DNA from 3 places in the Streptomyces sp. NPDC005374 genome. Region 3 is predicted to be linked to each of the others. Evidence: riboswitches for the same ligand, from Rfam matches in the RefSeq annotation. Region 3 holds a riboswitch; each other region holds the start of a gene.

Region 1 (7,203 bases), on a different contig from region 3:
AGCCGTACGTCTGGTCGGCGGCGGCCGTCGCGTACTGGCCCTGGTCCGCGGACGCGTAGGACTGGTCGCCCGCGTAGGTCTGATCGCCGTATATGCCGTAGGAGCCGGTGTCGTCGGGCAGGGGCTGGGGCTCGTAGACCGCGGTGCTCTCGGCGGCCGTGGGGCCGGCGGAGCGCGCCGGGGTGAAGACGTCGTCGCGGTCGTAGTCGTCGTCCTGGCCGTAGCCGACGGCGTCCGGCCGGCCCTGGTCGTACCCGGCCTCGTCGCCGTAGGCCGCGTCACCCGACTCGAGGTCGGAGACCTCCAGGCCGGGCTCGTCACGGCCGCGCTCCCGGCGGCTCTTCTTGCCGCCCGTCAGACCGCCCAGCGCGGCCGGCGGGTTGACCGCCCAGCCCTGCTCGAAGCCGCGGCGGAAGGAGAGAGTGACGTAGGTCTGGCCGACCGCGAAGGCGATCGCGCCGAGGCCGATGACAATCACCTGGGAGATCAGCACGCCGAGGACCACGCCGAGGAAGCCGGCGAAGGCGAGCACCCGCCAGCGCAGTCGTGCCTTGTACTGCAGCAGCACCTCGCCCAGCAGCCACAGCGCGACGAATCCGAACGCGATGTAGAGGACCGTCCAGCCCATGTACGCCCCTCTCCCAGTGACCGCTACGCAGTGTGTCGTATGGCCGTGCGGCCGGTCTAGGCCTGCGGTGGATGGTGCAGGCCCAGGTTTTCGTAGATTTCCAGGGTCGCCGTCGAGTTGTTCAGCGTGATGAAGTGCAGTCCGGGTACTCCCTCGGACAGCAGCCGTGCGCAGAACTCCGTGGCGAACTCGATTCCGATCGAGCGTACAGCGGCCGGATCGTCCTTGGCTGTGAGGATCCGCTCTTTCAGGGCGGAAGGGATGATCGCGTTGCTGAGCTGCGGAAGCCGCTCCAGCATCCGCACGCTGGTCACGGGCATGATCTCGGGGATGACGGGGGTCGCGCAGCCCGCCGCGTCGACTCGGTCACGCAGCCGCAGATAGGACTCCGGCTGGAAGAACATCTGGGTGATGGCGTAGTCGGCGCCTGCGCGGCACTTGTCGACGAATCGCGTGACGTCGGCGTCCCAGTCGGCGGAGCGCGGGTGCATCTCCGGGAAGGCCGCGACACCGACGCAGAAGTCGCCCGACTCCTTGATGAGCCGGACGAGTTCGGCGGCGTAGGTGAGCCCCTGCGGGTGTGCGACCCAGTCGCCCATGGGGTCGCCGGGCGGGTCGCCGCGCACGGCCAGGATGTTGCGGATCCCGGCGTCGGCGTACTGGCCGATGATGTTGCGCAGTTCCGCGATGGAGTGGTTGACCGCGGTGAGGTGGGCGACCGGGGTCAGGGTGGTGTCCGCGACGATCTGCTCGGTCTCCTTGACGGTGCCCGCGCGGGTGGAGCCACCGGCACCGTAGGTGACGGAGACGAAGTCCGGAGCGACCGCCTCGACCCTCCTGAGCGCGCTCCACAGGTTCCGCTCACCCTTGGGGGTCTTCGGCGCCGAGAACTCGAAGGAGTATGTCGTCTTGCCTGCGGCGAGCATGTCACGCACGGTGCGTGCGCGGTCAGTCCTGGTGGATGCGGTTCCGAAGGCCATACCGGCAGGTTAGTCAGCGGGCAGCGGTCACCCAACCGAATCGGGGAAATTTGCCGGTTTTGTCGACTTGTTGTCCACCCCTCGGACAACCGGCCCGGTCACACCGCGTGCCGGAGTCTCTTCGCGAACTCGGCCGCCGCCGCGCCGGGGTCGTCCGCCTCGGTGATCGCCCGGACGACCACGATCCGGCGGGCGCCGGCCTCGAGGACCTCGTCGAGGTTGCCGAGGTCGATGCCGCCGATGGCGAACCAGGGGCGGTCGGTGCCGAGGGCGGCGGTGTACCGGACCAGGTCGAGGCCGGGGGCGTGGCGGCCGGGCTTGGTGGGGGTCGGCCAGCACGGGCCGGTGCAGAAGTAGTCCACGCCGTCCTGGACCGCGGCCGCGGCGGCCTCCTCCTCGGCGTGCGTGGAGCGGCCTATGAGGATGTCGTCGCCGAGGATCGCGCGGGCGGCGGGGACCGGAAGATCGCCCTGGCCGAGGTGGAGTACGCCGGCACCGGCGGCGTGGGCGACGTCGGCCCGGTCGTTGACCGCGAGGAGTTTGCCGTGCCGGGCGCAGGCGTCGGCGAAGACCTTCAGGTGCTCCAGTTCCTCGGCCGCCTCCATGCCCTTGTCCCGCAGTTGCACGATGTCGACGCCGCCGGCCAGGACCGCGTCCAGGAACTCGGCGAGGTCGCCCTGGCGCTTGCGGGCGTCCGTGCACAGGTAGACGCGGGCGTCGGCGAGCCGGTCGCGGGCGGTGTCGGTGTCGGGCATGCGTGTGTCTCCCCCGGGTTCGGTGGCGTACGGGCCGTGCGGGACCGTGGCCGTGGCCTCGGTGGGCCCGGCCCGTACGCCGGTGTGGTACGGATCAGACGGCGAGCGCCTGGGCCCGGCGCTTCACCTCCGTGCCGCGATTCTCGCTCAGGGCCTGCGCGGGGGTGCCGGGCAGGCTCTCGTCGGGAGTGAAGAGCCACTCCAGCATCTCTTCGTCGGAGAAGCCGTCGTCCCTCAGGAGCGTCAAGGTCCCGGCCAGGCCCTTGACGACCTTCTGCTCGACCCCGTCGATGAAGGCGGCGGGGACGTGCAGCGCGCGGTTCTCGCCACGGCGTACGGCGATGAGCTGGCCGTCCTTGACCAGCTGCCGCACACGCGTCACCTCGACGTCGAGCAGCTCCGCGATGTCGGGGAGGGTGAGCCAGGCGGGGACGAGTGCATCGGTCTTTGCGTCAATCTCGGTCACGGGATTAAGCGTGCCATCCCGCACTGACAGTCGGAAGCCGGGGCGCCTCCGGCGGGCGAACGAGGGGTGCGCGGCCAGGCGCCGACGAGCCGTCCCGGGCCGCCTCCCGCGAGGACCGCCGCCTTGTCCGCCAGCGGTTCGCGACGGCCGGACAGCACCGGGCCCACCGAGCCGTGCCGCCGGGCGACTCCCCGACGGGCGGGAGGTGCGAGCAGGCGCCACCGGAACCTTTCGGACCGCCCCGGGCCGGGACCAGGACCGCGCCTCGGCCGACAGCGCCTCTGGGTGACCCCTCGACGCGCGCGTCGCGCGGCAGAGAACAGAAGAGGAACGGGTGTGCCAGGCACCGCCAGCCCCTTCCGGACCACCTCCGGCAAACACAGCCACCTCAGCCGACAGCTCCTCGCGGGTCCCGGTATCGCCATCGGGCGACTCCCCGCCGCGCGGGTCGCCCCCAGCGGCCGGGAGGCACGAGCAGGCACCGCCGTCGGGCGGCTCCCCGACAGGTGGGTCGCCCCGGCAGAACGAGGCGTGAGCAGGCGCGTGCCACCAAAACCCGTCTCTGGCGGGGGAGCTGGGTCGGCGTCCCGGCCGGCGGGGGTTCACAGGGGCCGGGCGACGCCGGGCTCCACGCGATGGCGCCGCGGTTACGCCGTTGCCGCCTTCAGCGGCCTTGCCGGGTCCGTCAGCAGCTCTGGGCGCATGTGCGCACCCGCCTCGATCAGGCGGCGGCCCTGGGCCAGGTCACGGGGGCGGCCCACCGCGAGGAGGGCGACCAGGCGGTTCTCCCGGAGCCAGCACACCGTCCAGGCGGGGCCGGACGGCTCACCGCGCCACAGGGTCGTGTCGGCGGACGCGTGGTGACCGGCGTACTGGACGAAGCGGCCGAACTGCTCGGACCAGAAGTACGGGACCGGGTCGTAGACCGTGGGGGTCTCGCCCAGGATGTCGGCGGCAACCGTGCGCGGGCCCTGGAGGGCGTTGTCCCAGTGGTGGACCAGCAGGCGCTCGCCGTACCTCGTCGAGGGGAAGGAGGCGCAGTCGCCGACCGCGTAGACGTCCGGCGCGGAGGTGCGCAGCCGCTCGTCGGCGACGACCTCACGATGTGCGCCGAGCTCGATGCCGGAACCGGCGAGCCAGGCCGTGGCGGGCCGCGCGCCGATGCCGACCACGACCGCGCCCGCGGCCACCCGGGAGCCGTCGTCGAGGACGACCGCGCCGGGCTCGACGCGTGCCACACGCGTGTGGGTGCGAAGAGAGGCGCCCGCGTCGGCGTACCAGGAGGCCATCGGCGCGGCGACCTCGGCGGGCAGCGCGCCCGCCAGCGGCCGCTCGGCGGCTTCCACGACCGTCACCGCACAGCCCGCCTCGCGCGCGGCGGTGGCGAACTCGGCGCCGATCCAGCCCGCGCCGACGACCACGATGTCGTGCTGCCGGGTGAGCACGGGGCGCAGCCGCTCGGCGTCGTCCAGGGTGCGCAGCAGATGTACGCCCGGCACGCCGTCCGTGCCGGGCAGCCGGACCGGTTCGGCACCGGTGGCGAGGACAAGGACGTCGTACGGCACGGTCCCGGCCTCGGTGTCCAGCTCGTGCGCGTCGGGGCGCACGCCCAGGACCTCGCGGCCGAGCAGCAGTTCGATGCCGAGGGCCTCGAAGTCCACGTCGAAGGCGGAGCCCTCGGCCTTGCCGAGCAGAACCGCCTTGGACAGCGGCGGACGGTCGTACGGCTGATGGGGCTCCGCGCCGATCACCGTCACGGTGCCCCGGAAACCCTGTTCACGCAGAGCGACCGCGGACTGGACGCCTGCCATGCCCGCGCCGACCACGACCACCCGCTGCTGCGCCTGTGTCTGCGTCCGCTCGCTCATTTGATCACCATAGTCAACTGACAATCAGTCAGTCAGGGGTCGTGCGCCGTGAACTGCTGCACACCCTCGACGACCTGTTCCACCACACTCGTCCCGCTGCCCGGCTGCGACTCCCATTCCCACGTCTCCTCCAACCGGACCCGGCCGTCGGGAAGTTCGACGACCGTCGAGAGGCAGTGCCCTGAGGATGTCGTTCCGTCGCTCTTCAGCTGGACGTACCGGAAGTCGAGACGGTCCCCCGCGCGCGTGCCGACCAGATGCCCGCGTACGACGTCCCCACCCGCGTACTCGGCCCAGATCTCCCCGTCCTGCTCGTGATACGTGAACCGGGTCCGCGTACCCACCTGCCCCGGAGCCTGATCGGCGACCGGGGCCAGGACGAGGCCGTCGAGCGAGCGGAGCATGACGGAAGGCTCCCTTACAGAGGCGTGGAGCGAAGGGCTAGGGTGGCCAACGTAGAGCACTCGCGGGAGCCCGGACGTACCGGGCTGAGAGGGAGGCTGGCGGCCTCCGACCGTACGAACCTGATCCGGGTCATGCCGGCGAAGGGAGGGGCTGGACGCCCATGTCCTCACGTACCTCGGACGTCCTCGTCGTCGGGGGCGGCATCATCGGCCTGGTCACTGCCTGGCGGGCCGCACAGCGCGGTTTCGCCACGACCGTGGTGGACCCGGAACCGGGCGGCGGGGCCGCTCAGGTGGCCGCCGGGATGCTGGCCGCCGTCACGGAACTGCACTACGGCGAGCAGACCCTGCTCGGCCTGAACCTCGCCTCGGCCCGCCGCTATCCCGACTTCGCGGCCGAACTCACCGACCTGACCGGGCACGACCTCGGTTACCGCCGCTGCGGCACGCTCGCGGTGGCCATGGACGCCGACGACCGCGCCCATCTGCGCGAACTGCACACGCTCCAGCGGCAGTCGGGGCTGGAGTCGGAGTGGCTGTCGGGGCGGGAGTGCCGACGCCTGGAACCGATGCTCGCGCCGGGGGTGCGGGGCGGGCTGCGGGTGGACGGCGACCACCAGATCGATCCGCGGCGCCTCACGCGCGCGTTGCTGGCCGCGTGCGAGCGGGCGGGTGTCCTCTTCCACCGTGGGTGGGCCGAGGGCCTCCGTGTCGTGCGGAACCGGGCCGCGGGGGTCACCACGGCCGACGGCGACGAGCTGGGCGCGGGCCAGGTGGTGCTCGCCGCCGGAAGCCTCAGCAGCCGTCTCTCAGGGGTGCCCGCGGACGTCCTGCCTCCCGTACGGCCCGTGAAGGGCCAGGTGCTGCGCCTGACCGTGCCACCGCGCCACGCGCCCTTCCTGAGCCGTACCGTGCGGGCCGTCGTGCGCGGCAGCCAGGTGTATCTGGTGCCGCGGGAGAACGGCGAGCTGGTGGTCGGCGCGACCAGCGAGGAACTGGGCTGGGACACGACGGTCACCGCGGGCGGGGTGTACGAGTTGCTGCGGGACGCTCACGAACTGGTTCCCGGCATCACCGAGCTGCCGCTGACGGAGACCCGCGCGGGGCTGCGCCCTGGCTCCCCGGACAACGCCCCGCTGCTCGGGCCGACCGAACTGCCCGGGCTGACGCTCGCGACCGGCCACTACCGCAATGGCGTGCTGCTCACGCCGATCACCGGGGACGCCATGGCGCACGTCCTGACGACCGGTGAACTGCCGGAGGTGGCCCGCCCCTTCACCCCGAGGCGGTTCCTGGAGCTCGTGGAGCAGCCGGCATGAACATCTCCGTCAACGGGGAGCCGCGGGAGTTCACCCCCGGCACGGCTCTCGACACCGTCGTACGGGCGCTTGCCCCGGCGCCCTCCGGGGTCGCCGCCGCGCTCAACGAAACCGTCGTCCCACGCACGCAGTGGCCCTCGACGCCCCTCTCCGAGGGAGACCGCGTGGAAGTCCTCACCGCCGTCCAAGGAGGCTGACCCATGGCCGACGATCCCTTTGCCATCGGCGGTACGCCCTTCTCGTCCCGGCTGATCATGGGCACGGGCGGGGCACCCAGCCCGGACGTGCTGGAACGGGCGCTGGTCGCCTCGGGCACCGAGCTGACGACGGTCGCGATGCGGCGCGTGAACCCCTCGGTGCACGGCTCGGTGCTGTCCGTACTGGAGAGGCTCGGCATCCGGGTGCTCCCGAACACGGCCGGCTGTTTCACCGCCGGAGAGGCCGTCCTGACGGCCCGCCTCGCGCGCGAGGCGCTCGGCACCGATCTGATCAAGCTGGAGGTCATCGCCGACGAGCGGACGCTGCTCCCGGATCCCATCGAGCTGCTGGACGCGGCCGAGGTCCTGGTCGACGACGGCTTCACGGTGCTGCCGTACACGAACGACGACCCGGTGCTGGCCCGGAAGCTGGAGGACGTCGGCTGTGCCGCGATCATGCCGCTGGGGTCGCCCATCGGTTCCGGGCTCGGCATCCGCAACCCGCACAACTTCCAGCTGATCGTCGATCACGCGCGCGTGCCGGTGATCCTGGACGCGGGGGCGGGCACCGCGTCCGACGCGGCGC
Region 2 (7,203 bases), on a different contig from region 3:
TGTGCCGGTGTACTACGCGCAGTACCGGGACGGAGAGATCGAAGTGCTCTGTGTCTCCGACACCCCGGGCAACCCGGCGGTCGAGGAGTGGGCCGACTTCCGTGAGACCGCGCACGCGCACGCCATCGGGCAGTGCCTGCTGGCCCAGCTCGACGAGGAGGCCCGGCGCGACCACCTCGACCGCTATCCCGTGCAGTCCATCACTCCGTACACGGTGCGCGACAACCACCACCTGCTCCGGCGTCTCGAACGGACCGGCCGGATGGAGCCGGTGATCGAACGTCAGGAGTACGCGCTGGGAACGGTGTGCGCGGCCCTTCCGATCACATTGGGTAACGCGGCGGCGACGATGGCCATCTCTCTCCCCGCTCATCAGTCGGACCGGCTCATGGCCGCAACCCAGCAACTGCAAGGGGAAATCGGGCGTCTGATGGGTTCGCTCGCGATCTCTATCAGTATCTGAAAACTCACTCCTTGTGATCTGCCGCATACGTTCAGCAAGATGCCACCAGTGTCAGAGGGATCATTCCCGGCCAACCAAGGCAGATGACGGGGTAGGCGATGCGCGAGACCGTACAGGCAGAGGTCATGATGAGCTTTCTGGTGTCGGAAGAGCTCTCCTTCCGCATTCCGGTGGAGCTGCGCTACGAGGCTTGTGATCCCTACGCCGTCCGACTGACGTTCCATCTGCCGGGTGATGCCCCGGTGACCTGGGCCTTCGGCCGCGAGCTGCTGATCGACGGGGTGGGCCGGCCCTGCGGTGAGGGTGACGTACACGTCGCGCCCTCCGGTCCCGACCTACTGGGCGATGTGCTGATCAGGCTTCAGGTCGGCGGTGACCAGGCACTGTTCCGCTCGTCGACGGCGCCGATCATCGCCTTCCTCGACCGAACCGACAAGCTGGTGCCGCTCGGCCAGGAGGCCGCGAAGGCCGATTTCGACACCCACCTCGACGAGGCACTGGACCGGATCCTGGCGGAGGAGCAGAGCGCGGGCTGACGCCATACGGCAGTGAGGTGGCGGAACGCTTCATCATGGGCCGGGAGGGCGCAGGAACGCTTCTGCCGGGTGGATGCGGCGGCGGCCGTCGGGCAGGACACCGTCGTCAGGACGCGACGAGAGACGGATGCCAGTCGATGACGGGCTGATCGGTCAGGCTCGGGCCGGGCGAGCGGCTGGTCGGCGTCGAGGCGAGGCGAAGTGGACGCGAGGCGAAGTGGGGCGACGTGTTCTCCCGTCCTCGCACCGCGGCATCTGGGCGTGCCTTCAGGGGCGTCGACCCCTCTCAGTGCCTGCGCCGCCGTCCCTTCCCGCCCCGGGCCGGAGACGGGCGGCCACCCGCCGTGCCCGCACTCGCGCTCGTCGCCGGCGCGGGTGCGGGAGCCGCGGTCCCCGCCCTCGCCGTATCTGTGCCAGGCCGGTCGGCCGAGACCACCAGGGCCGCGAGGGCCGTGGTGACCGGTACCGAGGCGACGAGGCCGATGGATCCGACCAGCGTCCGCACGATCTCCTCCGCGACCAACTCGCTGTTGGCGACGACCCCCACGCTGGACTGGGCGATGGAGAAGAGCAGCAGCAGCGGCAGAGCTGCGCCCGCGTAGGCGAGGACGAGCGTGTTGACGACGGACGCGATGTGATCGCGACCGATGCGGATACCGGCGCGGTACAGCCCGCGCCAGCCCATCGCCGGGTTGGCCTCGTGCAGCTCCCAGACCGCCGAGGTCTGCGTGACGGTCACGTCGTCCAGGACGCCGAGCGAGCCGATGATGACACCGGCGAGCAGCAGACCGCTCATGTCGATCGACGGATACAGCCCGTGGATGAGCCCGGTGTTGTCGTCGGTGTTGCCGGTGAGCGCGGCCCAGCCGATGAACAGCGAGCCGAGGATGCCGATCAGCACCAGGGAGATCAGGGTGCCCAGTACCGCCACCGAGGTACGGGCCGACAGACCGTGGCACATGTAGAGGGCGATCAGCATGATGGCGCTCGACCCGATCACCGCCACGAGGAGCGGGTTCGAGCCCTGCAGGATCGCGGGCAGGACGAAGAAGTTCAGCACCATGAAGCTGATGGCCAGCGCGACCAGCGCCATGACACCGCGCAACCGCCCGACGACCACGACGGCGAGCGCGAAGATGCCGGCCAGCAGGCCCATCGGGAACCTGCGGTTCACGTCGGTGACCGAGTACTGCAGGTCCTTGGGCGCCGAGGGCTCGTACGCGACCACGACCTTCTGGCCCTGGTGCAACTGCCGTGACTGGTCCGGCTGCACGATCTCCGTGAAGGTGCGGCCCTTGTCGTTGCCCGTGTCGACCCGGATCGTTGCCTTCTTGCAGGTGCCGTTCGCCTGCTGCTCGGCGGAGGAGCCCTCGGCGGTGGAGGTGTCTCCGGTCGGGGCCTCCCCCGAGGCGTTGACCGACTTGCAGCTGACGCTCACGACCTTGCTGACGGTGGCCTGCTGGGTCTGCCGGTCGAAGCCGACCCCTGTGCGTTCGTGCGCGGGGGCACCGCCTGGCCAGAGCATCACAAGCCCCACGAGGACGGCCGCGCCGAAGGGGATCAGGATCGCCGCGATGACTTTCCGCAGGTGCTTGGAGACGGGGGCCGCCGGGCCGTGGCTGTGACTGTGGCCGTGCCCGCCACCGCCACCGCCACCGCTTCCGTGCCCGTGGCCGTCGCCACCTCCGCCATGGCCGTCATGACGGTTGTTGTCGCCTCCGCCTCCGCCATGGTTGCTGCCAGGAGCGACGTCACCGTCGCCAGGTCTGTGTCCCTGGCTGTAGGCGTGCCCGTCGCCGTGTTCATGCTCGTGCCAGCCGTCCGACCCGCCGGCTCCGGGAGCACTGCGGGAGCCTCCGCCAGGGCCATACCCGAGGCGGTTTCCGGGTCCGCTTCCGGAGCCCGGCCGGCGCGGTGGCTCGGGAGGCGGGTACGGGGGCTGATGCGTCGTGGTCACCGACCGATCATCGCAAGAACGAATGGGGCCCCCTGTTCACCGCGCCCGAATTGACGCTAGCGTGGTGGCACCTTTGTACACGCGGGAGCTCGGAGCACCGGGCTGAGAGGGCGCTGACCTCCGTCCCAGCGATGTTTCACGTGGAACGTCCTCACGAGTGAGTGACGTTCCCCACGAAACGTCGGCAGACGGAAACCGCTGCGTCGACCGCCGAACCTGTTACCGGGTAATGCCGGCGTAGGGAGTAGGTCTCATGACCATCAAGGACGCACGCACGCCTGCCTCCAGCCAGGACGAACAGCCCATTCGGGGTGGAAACCCCACGCAACATCCCACGGAGGCCGGGACGTCCATCGGCTGGCACAAGGCGTACATCGAGGGCTCACGCCCCGATCTGCGGGTGCCGGTCCGTCAGGTGCACCTCACCAACGGGCAGTCGGTCACGCTGTACGACACTTCGGGCCCGTACACCGATCCGCTGGCCGAGACGGACGTCCGCCGGGGCCTGGTGCCGTTGCGGGAGAACTGGATCGTGGCCCGCGGGGACACCGAGGAGTACGCGGGCCGTCCTGTGCGCCCCGAGGACGACGGCGTGAAGCACACCTCACCGCGGGGCGGACTGCGCAACCTCGACGCGGTCTTCCCGGGTCGGCCGCGCCAGCCGCGCCGGAGCCGTGCCGGGAACGCGGTCACACAGCTCGCCTACGCCCGACGCGGAGAGATCACACCGGAGATGGAGTACGTGGCCATCCGGGAGAACGTCTCTGCGGAGGTCGTCCGCGAGGAGATCGCGGCGGGCCGCGCGGTGCTGCCGGCGAACGTCAACCATCCTGAGATCGAGCCGATGATCATCGGCAAGCGGTTCCTGGTGAAGGTCAACGCCAACATCGGCAACTCCGCGGTCACGTCCTCCATCGAGGAGGAGGTCGACAAGATGACCTGGGCGACCCGCTGGGGCGCTGACACGGTCATGGACCTGTCCACCGGCCGCAACATCCACACCACGCGCGAGTGGGTACTGCGCAACTCCCCCGTTCCCATCGGGACGGTGCCGCTCTACCAGGCGCTGGAGAAGGTGGACGGCCGTGCCGAAGAGCTGACCTGGGAGATCTACAAGGACACGGTCGTCGAGCAGGCCGAGCAGGGTGTGGACTACATGACCGTCCACGCGGGCGTGCGCCTGCCGTACGTACCGTTGACGGCCAACCGCAAGACGGGGATCGTCTCGCGCGGCGGCTCGATCATGGCGGCCTGGTGCCTGGCGCACCACAAGGAGTCGTTCCTGTACGAGAACTTCGAGGAACTGTGCGAGATCCTCGCCGCCTACGACGTCACGTACTCGCTGGGCGACGGCCTCAGGCCCGGTTCGATCGCGGACGCCAACGACGAGGCGCAGTTCGCGGAGTTGCGCACGCTCGGGGAACTCAACCGGATCGCGAAGCGTTTCAACGTACAGACCATGATCGAGGGCCCGGGACACGTCCCGATGCACAAGATCAAGGAGAACATCGACCTTCAGCAGGAGATCTGCGATGAAGCTCCGTTCTATACGCTCGGCCCGCTGACCACCGACGTCGCGCCGGCCTACGACCACATCACCTCCGGCATAGGCGCCGCGATGATCGCCTGGTGGGGCACGGCGATGCTCTGCTACGTCACGCCCAAGGAGCACCTGGGCCTGCCCAACCGGGACGACGTCAAGACCGGGGTCATCACCTACAAGATCGCCGCCCACGCGGCCGACCTCGCCAAGGGACACCCGGGCGCCCAGGAGTGGGACGACGCTCTTTCCGACGCCCGCTTCGAGTTCCGCTGGGAGGACCAGTTCAACCTCGCCCTGGACCCGGACACGGCCCGCGAGTTCCACGACGAGACCCTCCCGGCCGAGCCGGCCAAGACAGCCCACTTCTGCTCCATGTGCGGGCCGAAGTTCTGCTCGATGAAGATTTCCCAGGACATCCGCCGGCTTCACGGCGACAGCCAGGAGGAGATCGAGGAGGGCATGGCCCAGAAGTCGAAGGAGTTCGCGGCTTCGGGCAACCGGGTGTATCTGCCGATCGCCGACTGACGGCGATGCCGCGGCACGGGGCGCGTCGGGGCAGCAGAGTGAGGCAGAGAACCTGAACCAACCGGACGCGCAGCCGGGTCTTCGGCTTGCGCTCCCCGTGGTGGGGGCGCAAGCCGAGGGGCTGTTCCGGCTGTGACGTCGGCTCGTGTCACTCCGGCTGGTGTTCCGGCCCCCCGAAGTCCGGGCTGCTGTAGTCCGGGCTGGTGAAGCTCGGACGGGCGCCCGAGGCTCCCTCGTCGGGGCTGGAGAAGCCGGGGCGGTCGTAGCCGAGGTTGGGCATGCGGCTGGTCGGTGCGGGCGGTGCCGTGTGGTGCAGTGCGGCGGTGCCCGGGTCGGCCAGTGCCTCTCTGAGGAAGGGGAGGATGCCGCGTTCCAGCAGTGCCTCGCGCCAGGCGTTCCTGGCCCGTGCCACCTCCCCGCTCAGCTCGCCGTACCCCGGGTCCGGTGAGGGCCGGTTGCGCAGCGCGGTGAGCAGCAGCCCGCCGGCGGCGACCAGGATCGCGGCCGCCGTCATGGCTCCGAACACCCAGCCGATGGTGATCATGGTGTGGGCCAATGCGGGCTCGGGGTTGAGCATCTGGAGGATGTAGCCCACGAGCAGGAAGATCGCCGCGGCGATGCCGGCGAGGACGGGCGTCAGGACCGCGGCGACGGCGACGGCGCCCGCACCGGTGGTCTCGGCGACCTCTCCCACGGCCGTGGCGAGCCCCATCGCACCGGTGCCGGACTCGGCCGGGCCGGGTTCGTGCACGGACGACAGGGTGGGCGGCGTTGGGCGGCGCTGTTCCTCGCGGACCTTCACGTAGTGCTGGTACTCGTTCGCCGCGGCCGCCGTGATGAGCGCGGTGGCGTTGAGCGCCATGGTGCGCAGCTGTTCGGGATTCAGCCGTTGTCCGACAGCGGCCAGTTCGGGACGGTGTGGGGCGGAGCGCAGCGCCTCGTCGAGGATCCGCTCGTACTCCTGGCGGTCCTCGCTGTGCAGGTGCTGCGGAACGCTGTTCATGTGCATCCCCCGATGCTCCGTAGGGCTTGGGGCTCGCATGCCAACGAGCCGTCGGGCAGAAACGGAGGGGAGCCTGCTACGGATAACCAAGATGGTAGAGCGGCGACGGCACAGGGTGACAGGGGGTTTCCAGAAATTGGCCTCTGGCCTGCGCTCTCGCCGGTCAGTCCGTCATAGGGGGACATCTGCCCCGTGAAGGGTTCAGATATCCAGGGGCAGTTGCTGGACCAGCAGTTTTCCGGCCATGGTCACCCCGCCGTCCATCGCGATGGCCAGTCCGTCGGCGTAGACGTGGGGTCCCTCGACCACCGGACTGGATTTGTCCTCGTCGTCTTCGGAGCCCACTTCGCCGAGCAGATAGGGAATCGGGCTGTGTCCGTGAACGATCCGGGCGCCGCCGTAGGTGTCGAGCAGGGAGCGCACATGGTCGGCGCCGCCTTCGTCGCGGAAGGAGAAGCGCTTGGTGAACTTGCGGAACAGATCCCACACCTCGTCCGCGTCGTTGCGCGTGAGGGTCTCGCGGACGGTGTCGTTGACCGCCTCGATCGAGTCGCCGTAGTCGAGATAGGCGGTGGTGTCGGAGTGGACGAGCAGATGGCCGTCGACCTCCTCGATGGCGTCCAGCCGGGCCATCCACTGCAGATGATGGTCCTGGAGCCGGTCCATGTCGGTCTTCTGCCCGCCGTTGAGCAGCCAGGCTGCCTGGAAGGTGGCGGTGCCCGCGCCGGAGTTGACGGGGGTGTCGCTGAACCGCTTCGCGCCGATCAGCAGGAGCTCGTGGTTGCCCATCAGGGCCTTGCAGTAGCCGCCGGCCGCCGCGGCCTCCGCGGACAGCCGCATCACGAGGTCGATGACGCCGATGCCGTCGGGCCCGCGGTCGGTGAAGTCGCCGAGGAACCACAGCCGGGCGGTGCCCGCGCACCAGTTTCCCGCCGCGTCGACGAGGTCCTTCTCCTGGAGTGCGCCCATCAGTTCGTCGAGGTACCCGTGGACGTCGCCGACGACGAAGAGCGGACCGGGGCCGTCCGCCGCGTCGGTTGCGGGGTCGGCGGCTGTCTGGAGCGTGTCGTCCTGGTTGATGACGGGCAGGTCCTGCTCGGTCGGGGTGTACCCCTCCGGGTACGCCTCCTCGTGGGCCGGGACGACGTCGCCGGGGTGTGCGCTGTGGCCGTATGG
Region 3 (7,203 bases):
CTGCACCTGATCGAGACCAGCCCAGGGCCGGTGCCGCCGGTGACGCCTCCCGGCACCGATTCCGGCGAATGGCATCACACGCTCTGGAACCGCTGGGGAAACCATTCACTCACCGAAGAGGACTTGACGCGTCAGGGCCCTGAGGTGTCTGGATAGCCCCGTTCACCGGGTTGAGCCCCCGCCGTTTCGGCACGTTGGTGGCACAACTGCGGCACGAAGGAGCTGAGGCGGTCTGCAGAGGTCGGCCGTGGAGCCTGCCGCTGGTGGTGCCCACGTACAAGGACTACTGGGACATCCCCGGGGGGGTACGTCGAGACCGGCGAGTCCCGGTGAGTCTCCGCTTCAGGCTGCCAGCCGCGAGCTACGGGAAGAACTCGGCATCACGCCGACGCTTGGCCGCCTCCTGGCCGTCGACTGGGCGCCCAGCACTACCGAGGGTGACAAGGTGTTGTACCTGTTCGACGGCGGTGAGCTTGCCCCGGAGACCGTGGAGGACATCCGCCCGCAGGCCGAGGAACTGAAGAGCGTCACGTTCGTTGCCCCGAGCGAGATCCCGGACCGGACGATCCCTCGGTTGGGCCGACGAATCCTTGCGGCGATCGAGGCCCGAGCAGCGAGCGCCCCGGTGTACCTCGAGCATGGCCAGGCGCCGAGTGACGTAGCGGCGTAGCCGAGACCGAAGATCCCCATCCCAGCGGGATAAGACTTTCCCTACTTCATCAAGGGCCCGCAAAGCGCGGGCTGGCCCCCTGGCCCCTGGGGCCGCAAGCATGTTACGGCCCGGACGGTAGAGCCCTAGACGGGCAGATCACGGTCAGAACGATGCCTCCGGCGGGGGATCGGCCGGCACCGGGGTGGAGGGGGCGCCGTACGCGGCCGCGGGTCCGAAGTGGCGTGCGCGGGGTGCTCCCATCCCGACCACCATCGACCCAGGCAGAGCCGAGCAGACGCGGCCCATGGCGTCCAGGTCGTTCGTACAGTGGCGCGCTCCACCTGGACGCCATGAACCACGCCCGCTCCACGGTGTGTGGGTCGACGGCGGACGGGATGGGAGCTAGGGAGAGTGGTGGGTAAGGACGGTAGCGAAGGCGCGGCGGGGAATTTCGAGGAGGAGCGGACCACCCGCATGAGGCTATGAATTCCCAGCTCGCAACGGACTGGAACCGTCAGGGAAGCTTCCTCATCGCGCGCAGCCCAACCCGGTATGCGAGGAATGCCACCGCCAGGCTGACGAGAGCGGCGGCCGTGTGGGCGTACTCCCAGTTCAGCTGATCCGCCGCATCCTGAACCGGCTCAGAAAAGAAGAGAAAGGCGGATGTAGCGGCAAAGAAGGCTCCGGCCTCGTCCTTGTTCCGCCGGGCCTTCGGCTCGGAATCGTTCGTCACGTGACGGTTGTACCGAACACTTGGGCGGTGCACAAGATCACAGGGCGGTCTTCCAAACTGGGCGCAATGCGCTGGAGGCGCACTTGTCAAGCCCGCGTGTAGCGGCTGACACCAGTGGCTGACACCAACAGGAGCGGACAGCAGCGCTCCACGGCGAAGCTCAGCGAACGATCGACTGAGAACACCGGCCGGTTGACGGACTTCGCCGACTCCCATGACCGACCTGATAAGGGTGAGGCCAGACGACGAAGCGTTGGTTTCGTAGGGGCGCCTTCCCCCTGGCGGCCGGCGCCCCTCACGTTTGACTCCGTCAAGGCCCCGCCGACCTCTGCGTCTTAGCCTCCGTAGAGGTGGCGACGAACCAGCGGGTCGTTCTCCAGGATGAAGTCAGAGACCTGCCAGAACTCTGACAGGCGTGGATGCTGCAGGGCCGCTTCCCGGTCGAGCTTGCGGCCGAACAGGGGCCCGTCCGGGTATATGGAGCCTGCCGTCACCAAGGTGGATGCGGGCTCGTCTTGCCCAGCAACGGGGCCGGTCCGACAGGCGAACGCGACGTGATCGTCCCACTGGCCGGACCCAGCCCCCCAGGTTCCGAAGATCACATCTGTCCATACGTCGTGATCCTGGTCCCGGTGGTGGTAGCAGTTTGCGTAGTACAGGGCGTACGGGGCGCCGCCAGCGTGGACGAAGTTCCACGCCCTCTCGATCGGTGCTTGGCAGCAGTCACACTGAAACTCGCGAGTCTGCCGGTCCGGGCCAAAGGTCAGTGACATGACAGACATCATGAGGCGTTGACGATCACGTCTAGCGAGAGCCCAGCAGTAGGCCTCCAGGGGCCGCCTCAGCGACCGACCGGCACCCAGGGGCGGCACCGGGCTTCGGCAGGCGGGGGGATGCGGCAGAGAGCCATACGTGCCCTCTGCGTGCCCGATCGAGCGGATCCGGGCGGGAAGCAACGGGGAACATCGGCGAGCCGCCCGAGAACGCGCAGGCCAGCGTCTTACCTGGTCAAGCCAGAGCGGGTTACGCGATCTTCCAAACTGGTGCTCCAGGATCTGAGCGCGGCGGCACCTTCTTCGGGACGCCGACATACACGCACCATCCCCTCTGAGACGCTTGGCAGATGCTCACTGAAGACGAAGCACGAGGGCTCGTTCTGGCGGAGCTCGCAGGGACCGAAAGAGCGATACACCTGGAGCTTGCGATCACCAAGGTTGAACCCGTTTCGTTCGGTTGGGTTTTCTACTGGTGCGCTCGACAGGACGTCGGTCGCCCCATCGGCCAGCGTCCAACGCTCGGTGGAAATGGCCCGTTCTTGGTGGATCGGGAGAACGAGCGGCTTATGCGAGCTGCAACCAGCAGGCCCGTACCTCGCCAGATCGCAGACTATGAGCGTCGGCTACGGCGTGAGGCTGATGTCCAGAACCCGGCTGCGAAGCGCGCTGTACAGCAAGGAAGTACAGCAACCACGGCGACCGTGGCCGTCCGCCACCAGCCTCCGACGACCGACTGACCTGCCGAGCAGGCCTCAGCGACCGCCCCGCCTGTAGTTCGCATCGAGCGGCAGCAACGACCACGCGGGACATGCTGATCATGCGAACGGGGACAGGCCCTTGCCCTCCAGGTGAGCGAGCAGCGAGTCAAGGCATGCGTCTGCTGTGGACAGGTCAGCACGGAAGAATGAGTCCTCGCCAAGGGGCCCACCGCTGACGATGACCATCCATGCCGCCCGTCGCTCAACCATGCGGTCACCGTCGATCTTGAAAACGGTCGTGACGCCGCGCTCGGCCAGCCACTCCATCAGTTCAAGCATGTCCACTCGCACCCCTCCGGAGTGATCATCCCATCCGTAGGGCACGCCCCCCGGGCCGTCCCCGGGCCGTCCGAAGCCGACCAACGTCGACAGTCGGCACCCGCAGGTGACCACCCCCACCCCGCTCCGGCCTGGGCTCCCGGCGATGATCTGCCACACTGGAAGGGTTATGCCTGCACCCGGAGAACTCACTTTCGTCGCCCCCCGCGGAGCCAAGAAGCCGCCGCGGCATCTCGCCGACCTCACGCCCGCCGAACGTAAAGAGGTCGTGGCCGGGATCGGGGAGAAGCCGTTTCGTGCCAAGCAGCTCTCGCAGCACTACTTCGCGCGGTACGCGCACGATCCGGCGGAGTGGACCGACATCCCGGCCGGCTCGCGCGGCAAGCTCCAGGAGGCGCTGCTTCCCGAGCTGATGACCGTCGTACGGCATCTGTCGACCGACCAGGGCACCACGCGCAAGACGCTGTGGCGGCTGTTCGACGGGACGCTCGTGGAGTCGGTGCTGATGCGGTACCCGGACCGGGTGACCATGTGCATCAGTTCGCAGGCGGGCTGTGGGATGAACTGTCCCTTCTGCGCCACGGGGCAGGCGGGTCTTGACCGGAATCTGTCCACCGCCGAGATCGTCCACCAGATCGTGGACGGGATGCGGGCGCTGCGGGACGGGGAGGTGCCGGGCGGACCCGCGCGGCTCTCCAACATCGTCTTCATGGGGATGGGCGAGCCGCTCGCCAACTACAAGCGGGTCGTCGGCTCCATCCGCGCGCTCACCGATCCCGCTCCCGACGGGCTCGGGCTCTCGCAGCGCGGCATCACCGTGTCGACCGTCGGGCTCGTGCCCGCCATCCACCGGTTCGCCGACGAAGGCTTCAAGTGCCGGCTCGCGATCTCCCTGCACGCCCCCGACGACGAGCTGCGCGACACCCTGGTCCCCGTGAACACGCGGTGGAAGGTGCGCGAGGTCCTCGACGCCGGGTTCGACTACGTGGAGAAGAGCGGGCGTCGGCTGTCCATCGAGTACGCGCTCATCCGGGACATCAACGACCAGGCCTGGCGGGGGGACCGGCTCGGGCGGCTGCTCAGGGGCAAGCCCGTGCATGTGAACCTGATTCCGCTGAACCCGACGCCCGGGTCCAAGTGGACCGCCTCCCGGCCCGAGGACGAGAAGGCCTTCGTCGAGGCGATCGCCGCGCACGGGGTGCCGGTGACCGTCCGGGACACCCGTGGGCAGGAGATCGACGGGGCCTGTGGCCAGCTCGCGGCCACCGAACGGTAGTCTGAAGGACGTACATCTTCATATCCGACAGGGGAGCGCGACAGCGCTGAGAGTGCGGCGATCGGGCCGCAGACCCTCTGAACCTCGCCCAGGTCATTCTGGGTAGGAAGTTCGGTCATCACCGTGAACAACAAGAAGTTTCTTGCTGCCGTCGTCGGCCTCGGCCTGGTCACGCTGTCCGCGTGCGGGTCCTCGTCCGACGGCAGCAGCGGCGGCGACTCCAAGACCGTCACCCTCGTCAGCCACGACTCGTGGGCCGTCTCCAAGAGCGTCCTCGCCGACTTCGAGAAGAAGTCCGGGTACAAGGTGAAGGTCCTGGAGGACGGCGACGCCGGGCAGGCCGTCAACAAGGCCATCCTCACCAAGGACAACCCGCAGGGCGACGTCTTCTTCGGCGTCGACAACACCCTGCTGTCTCGCGCGCTCGACAACGGGCTCTTCCAGTCGTACGAGGCCAAGGGCGCCGACCGGATCAAGGCCGGGTACCGGGTCGACGGGGACAAGGTCACGCCCATCGACACCGGTGACATCTGCGTCAACTACGACAAGGCCTGGTTCACCGAGCACAAGGTCCAGCCGCCGACGTCGTACGACGATCTCATCAAGCCCGCCTACAAGAACCTCCTCGTCACCGAGAACGCCTCCACATCCTCGCCGGGTCTCGGGTTCCTGCTCGGGAGCGCCGCGAAGTACGGCGACGACGGGTGGCAGGCGTACTGGAAGAAGCTCAAGGCCAACGGCGTCAAGGTCGTCGACGGCTGGGAGCAGGCCTACAACGAGGAGTTCTCCGGTTCCGCGGGGGGCAAGAAGGCGAAGGCCGACCGGCCGCTCGTCGTGTCGTACGCCTCCTCGCCGCCCGCCGAGGTGATCTACGCCGACCCGAAGCCCAGCACCGCGCCCACCGGGGTCGCCGACGGGACCTGCTTCCGGCAGATCGAGTACGCGGGGCTGCTGAGCAACGCCAAGAACACCAAGGGCGGCAAGGCGTTTCTGGACTTCCTGCTCACCAAGGAGTTCCAGCAGGACATGCCGCTCAACATGTTCGTCTACCCGGTGGTGCAGGGGGCGTCGGTGCCCGCCGAGTTCACCGAGTACGGACCGCAGGCCAAGGACCCCGAGACCATGGACCCCGCGAAGATCGCCGACCACCGTGACGACTGGGTCAAGTCGTGGACCTCGCTCGTACTGAAGTAGGGCCCCGCCGCAGCGGCAACGCGGCGCGGCTCGGTCTCATGGCCGTGCCCGTCGCGTTCTTCGCCGTCTTCTTCGCCTGGCCCGTCGCCGCGATCGTCGCGCGCGGGCTGAAGACCGACGGCGCCTGGCAGTTCGGCCGGATCACCGACGTCTTCACCCAGCCGGACATCCGCCACGTCCTGTGGTTCACCACCTGGCAGGCGCTCGCCTCCACCGCGCTCACGCTGCTGGTCGCGCTCCCCGGCGCGTATGTCTTCGCCCGTTTCGACTTCCCCGGCAAGCAGGTCCTGCGGGCCGTGGTCACCGTCCCCTTCGTACTGCCGACGGTCGTGGTCGGTACGGCCTTCCTGGCGCTCGTGGGACGGGGCGGTCTTCTCGACGAACTGTGGGGCGTACGGCTGGACACCACCGTGTGGGCGATCCTGCTCGCGCACGTCTTCTTCAACTACGCCGTGGTCGTACGGACCGTCGGCGGGCTGTGGGCGCAGCTGGACCCGCGGCAGGAGGAGGCGGCGCGGATGCTCGGCGCGTCCCGGCTCACGGCCTGGCGCACGGTCACGCTCCCCGCGCTCGCGCCCGCCGTGGCCGCCGCCGCGCTCATGGTCTTCCTGTTCACCTTCACCTCCTTCGGCGTGGTGCAGATCCTCGGCGGGCCCGCCTTCTCGACCCTCGAAGTGGAGATCTACCGGCAGACCACCGACATCTTCGACCTCGCCACGGCCGCCGTGCTCACCCTGATCCAGTTCGTCGCGGTGGGCGCGGTCCTCGCCCTGCACGCGTGGACCGTACGGCGCCGGGAGACCGCGCTCCGGCTGGTGGACGCGTCCGGCACCGCCCGGCGGCCGCGCGGGACGGGGGAGTGGGGGCTGCTGGCCGGGGTCCTCGCGACCATCGCCGTGCTCCTCGTCCTGCCGCTCGCCGTGCTGGTGCAGCGCTCGCTCGACGCCCCCGACTTCGGCTACTACCGGGCGCTGACCCACAGCGACGGCGGGGTCTTCCTCGTCGCGCCGATCGAGGCGGTCGGGAACTCGCTGGAGTACGCCCTCGCCGCCACCGCCATCGCCGTGGTGGTCGGGGGCCTCGCGGCGGCCGCGCTGACCCGACGGGACGCGGGCCGGTTCGTACGGGGCTTCGACGCGCTGCTGATGCTGCCGCTCGGGGTGTCCGCGGTGACCGTCGGCTTCGGGTTCCTGATCTCCCTCGACGAACCGCCCCTGGACCTCAGGCAGTCCTGGATCCTGGTGCCGCTCGCGCAGGCGCTGGTCGGGGTGCCGTTCGTCGTGCGGACCATGCTGCCCGTGCTGCGGGCCGTGGACCACCGGCTGCGGGAGGCCGCGGCCGTGCTCGGGGCCTCGCCCTGGCGGGTGTGGCGCGAGGTCGACCTGCCGATGGTGCGGCGGGCGCTGCCGATCGCGGCGGGCTTCGCCTTCGCCGTGTCACTCGGGGAGTTCGGGGCGACCGTGTTCATCGCACGGCCCGACAACCCGACGCTGCCGGTCGCCGTGGCCCGGCTGCTCGGACGCGCCGGGGACCTC

The links. A riboswitch is a leader RNA that binds a small molecule or an ion and turns the genes downstream of it on or off. The one in region 3 is predicted to bind thiamine pyrophosphate.
Region 1: another riboswitch for thiamine pyrophosphate. It lies ahead of thiO (glycine oxidase ThiO); the one in region 3 lies ahead of ACFYRX_RS43335 (thiamine ABC transporter substrate binding subunit).
Region 2: another riboswitch for thiamine pyrophosphate. It lies ahead of thiC (phosphomethylpyrimidine synthase ThiC); the one in region 3 lies ahead of ACFYRX_RS43335 (thiamine ABC transporter substrate binding subunit).

The regions. Positions count from the first base shown of each region.
Region 1 covers NZ_JBIAKA010000014.1:9,027-16,229, forward strand. Annotated here, with positions in the region: gene ACFYRX_RS31525 (hypothetical protein) at 1-628, opposite strand, end outside; gene metF (methylenetetrahydrofolate reductase [NAD(P)H]) at 685-1,608, opposite strand; gene thiE (thiamine phosphate synthase) at 1,707-2,363, opposite strand; gene ACFYRX_RS31540 (Rv2175c family DNA-binding protein) at 2,458-2,829, opposite strand; gene ACFYRX_RS31545 (NAD(P)/FAD-dependent oxidoreductase) at 3,477-4,697, opposite strand; gene ACFYRX_RS31550 (hypothetical protein) at 4,730-5,101, opposite strand; TPP riboswitch at 5,154-5,265, shown strand; gene thiO (glycine oxidase ThiO) at 5,263-6,420, shown strand; gene thiS (sulfur carrier protein ThiS) at 6,417-6,617, shown strand; gene ACFYRX_RS31565 (thiazole synthase) at 6,621-7,203, shown strand, end outside.
Region 2 covers NZ_JBIAKA010000005.1:335,328-342,530, forward strand. Annotated here, with positions in the region: gene ACFYRX_RS15330 (IclR family transcriptional regulator) at 1-463, shown strand, start outside; gene ACFYRX_RS15335 (SsgA family sporulation/cell division regulator) at 562-999, shown strand; gene ACFYRX_RS15340 (YibE/F family protein) at 1,286-2,956, opposite strand; TPP riboswitch at 3,028-3,217, shown strand; gene thiC (phosphomethylpyrimidine synthase ThiC) at 3,210-5,024, shown strand; gene ACFYRX_RS15350 (hypothetical protein) at 5,173-6,033, opposite strand; gene ACFYRX_RS15355 (metallophosphoesterase) at 6,229-7,203, opposite strand, start outside.
Region 3 covers NZ_JBIAKA010000026.1:99,594-106,796, forward strand. Annotated here, with positions in the region: gene ACFYRX_RS43300 (hypothetical protein) at 1-156, shown strand, start outside; partial or broken gene ACFYRX_RS43305 (IS5/IS1182 family transposase) at 153-263, shown strand; gene ACFYRX_RS43310 (NUDIX domain-containing protein) at 248-670, shown strand; gene ACFYRX_RS43315 (hypothetical protein) at 1,167-1,385, opposite strand; gene ACFYRX_RS43320 (hypothetical protein) at 1,721-2,158, opposite strand; gene ACFYRX_RS43325 (hypothetical protein) at 2,977-3,198, opposite strand; gene rlmN (23S rRNA (adenine(2503)-C(2))-methyltransferase RlmN) at 3,368-4,474, shown strand; TPP riboswitch at 4,494-4,601, shown strand; gene ACFYRX_RS43335 (thiamine ABC transporter substrate binding subunit) at 4,598-5,668, shown strand; gene ACFYRX_RS43340 (ABC transporter permease) at 5,707-7,203, shown strand, end outside.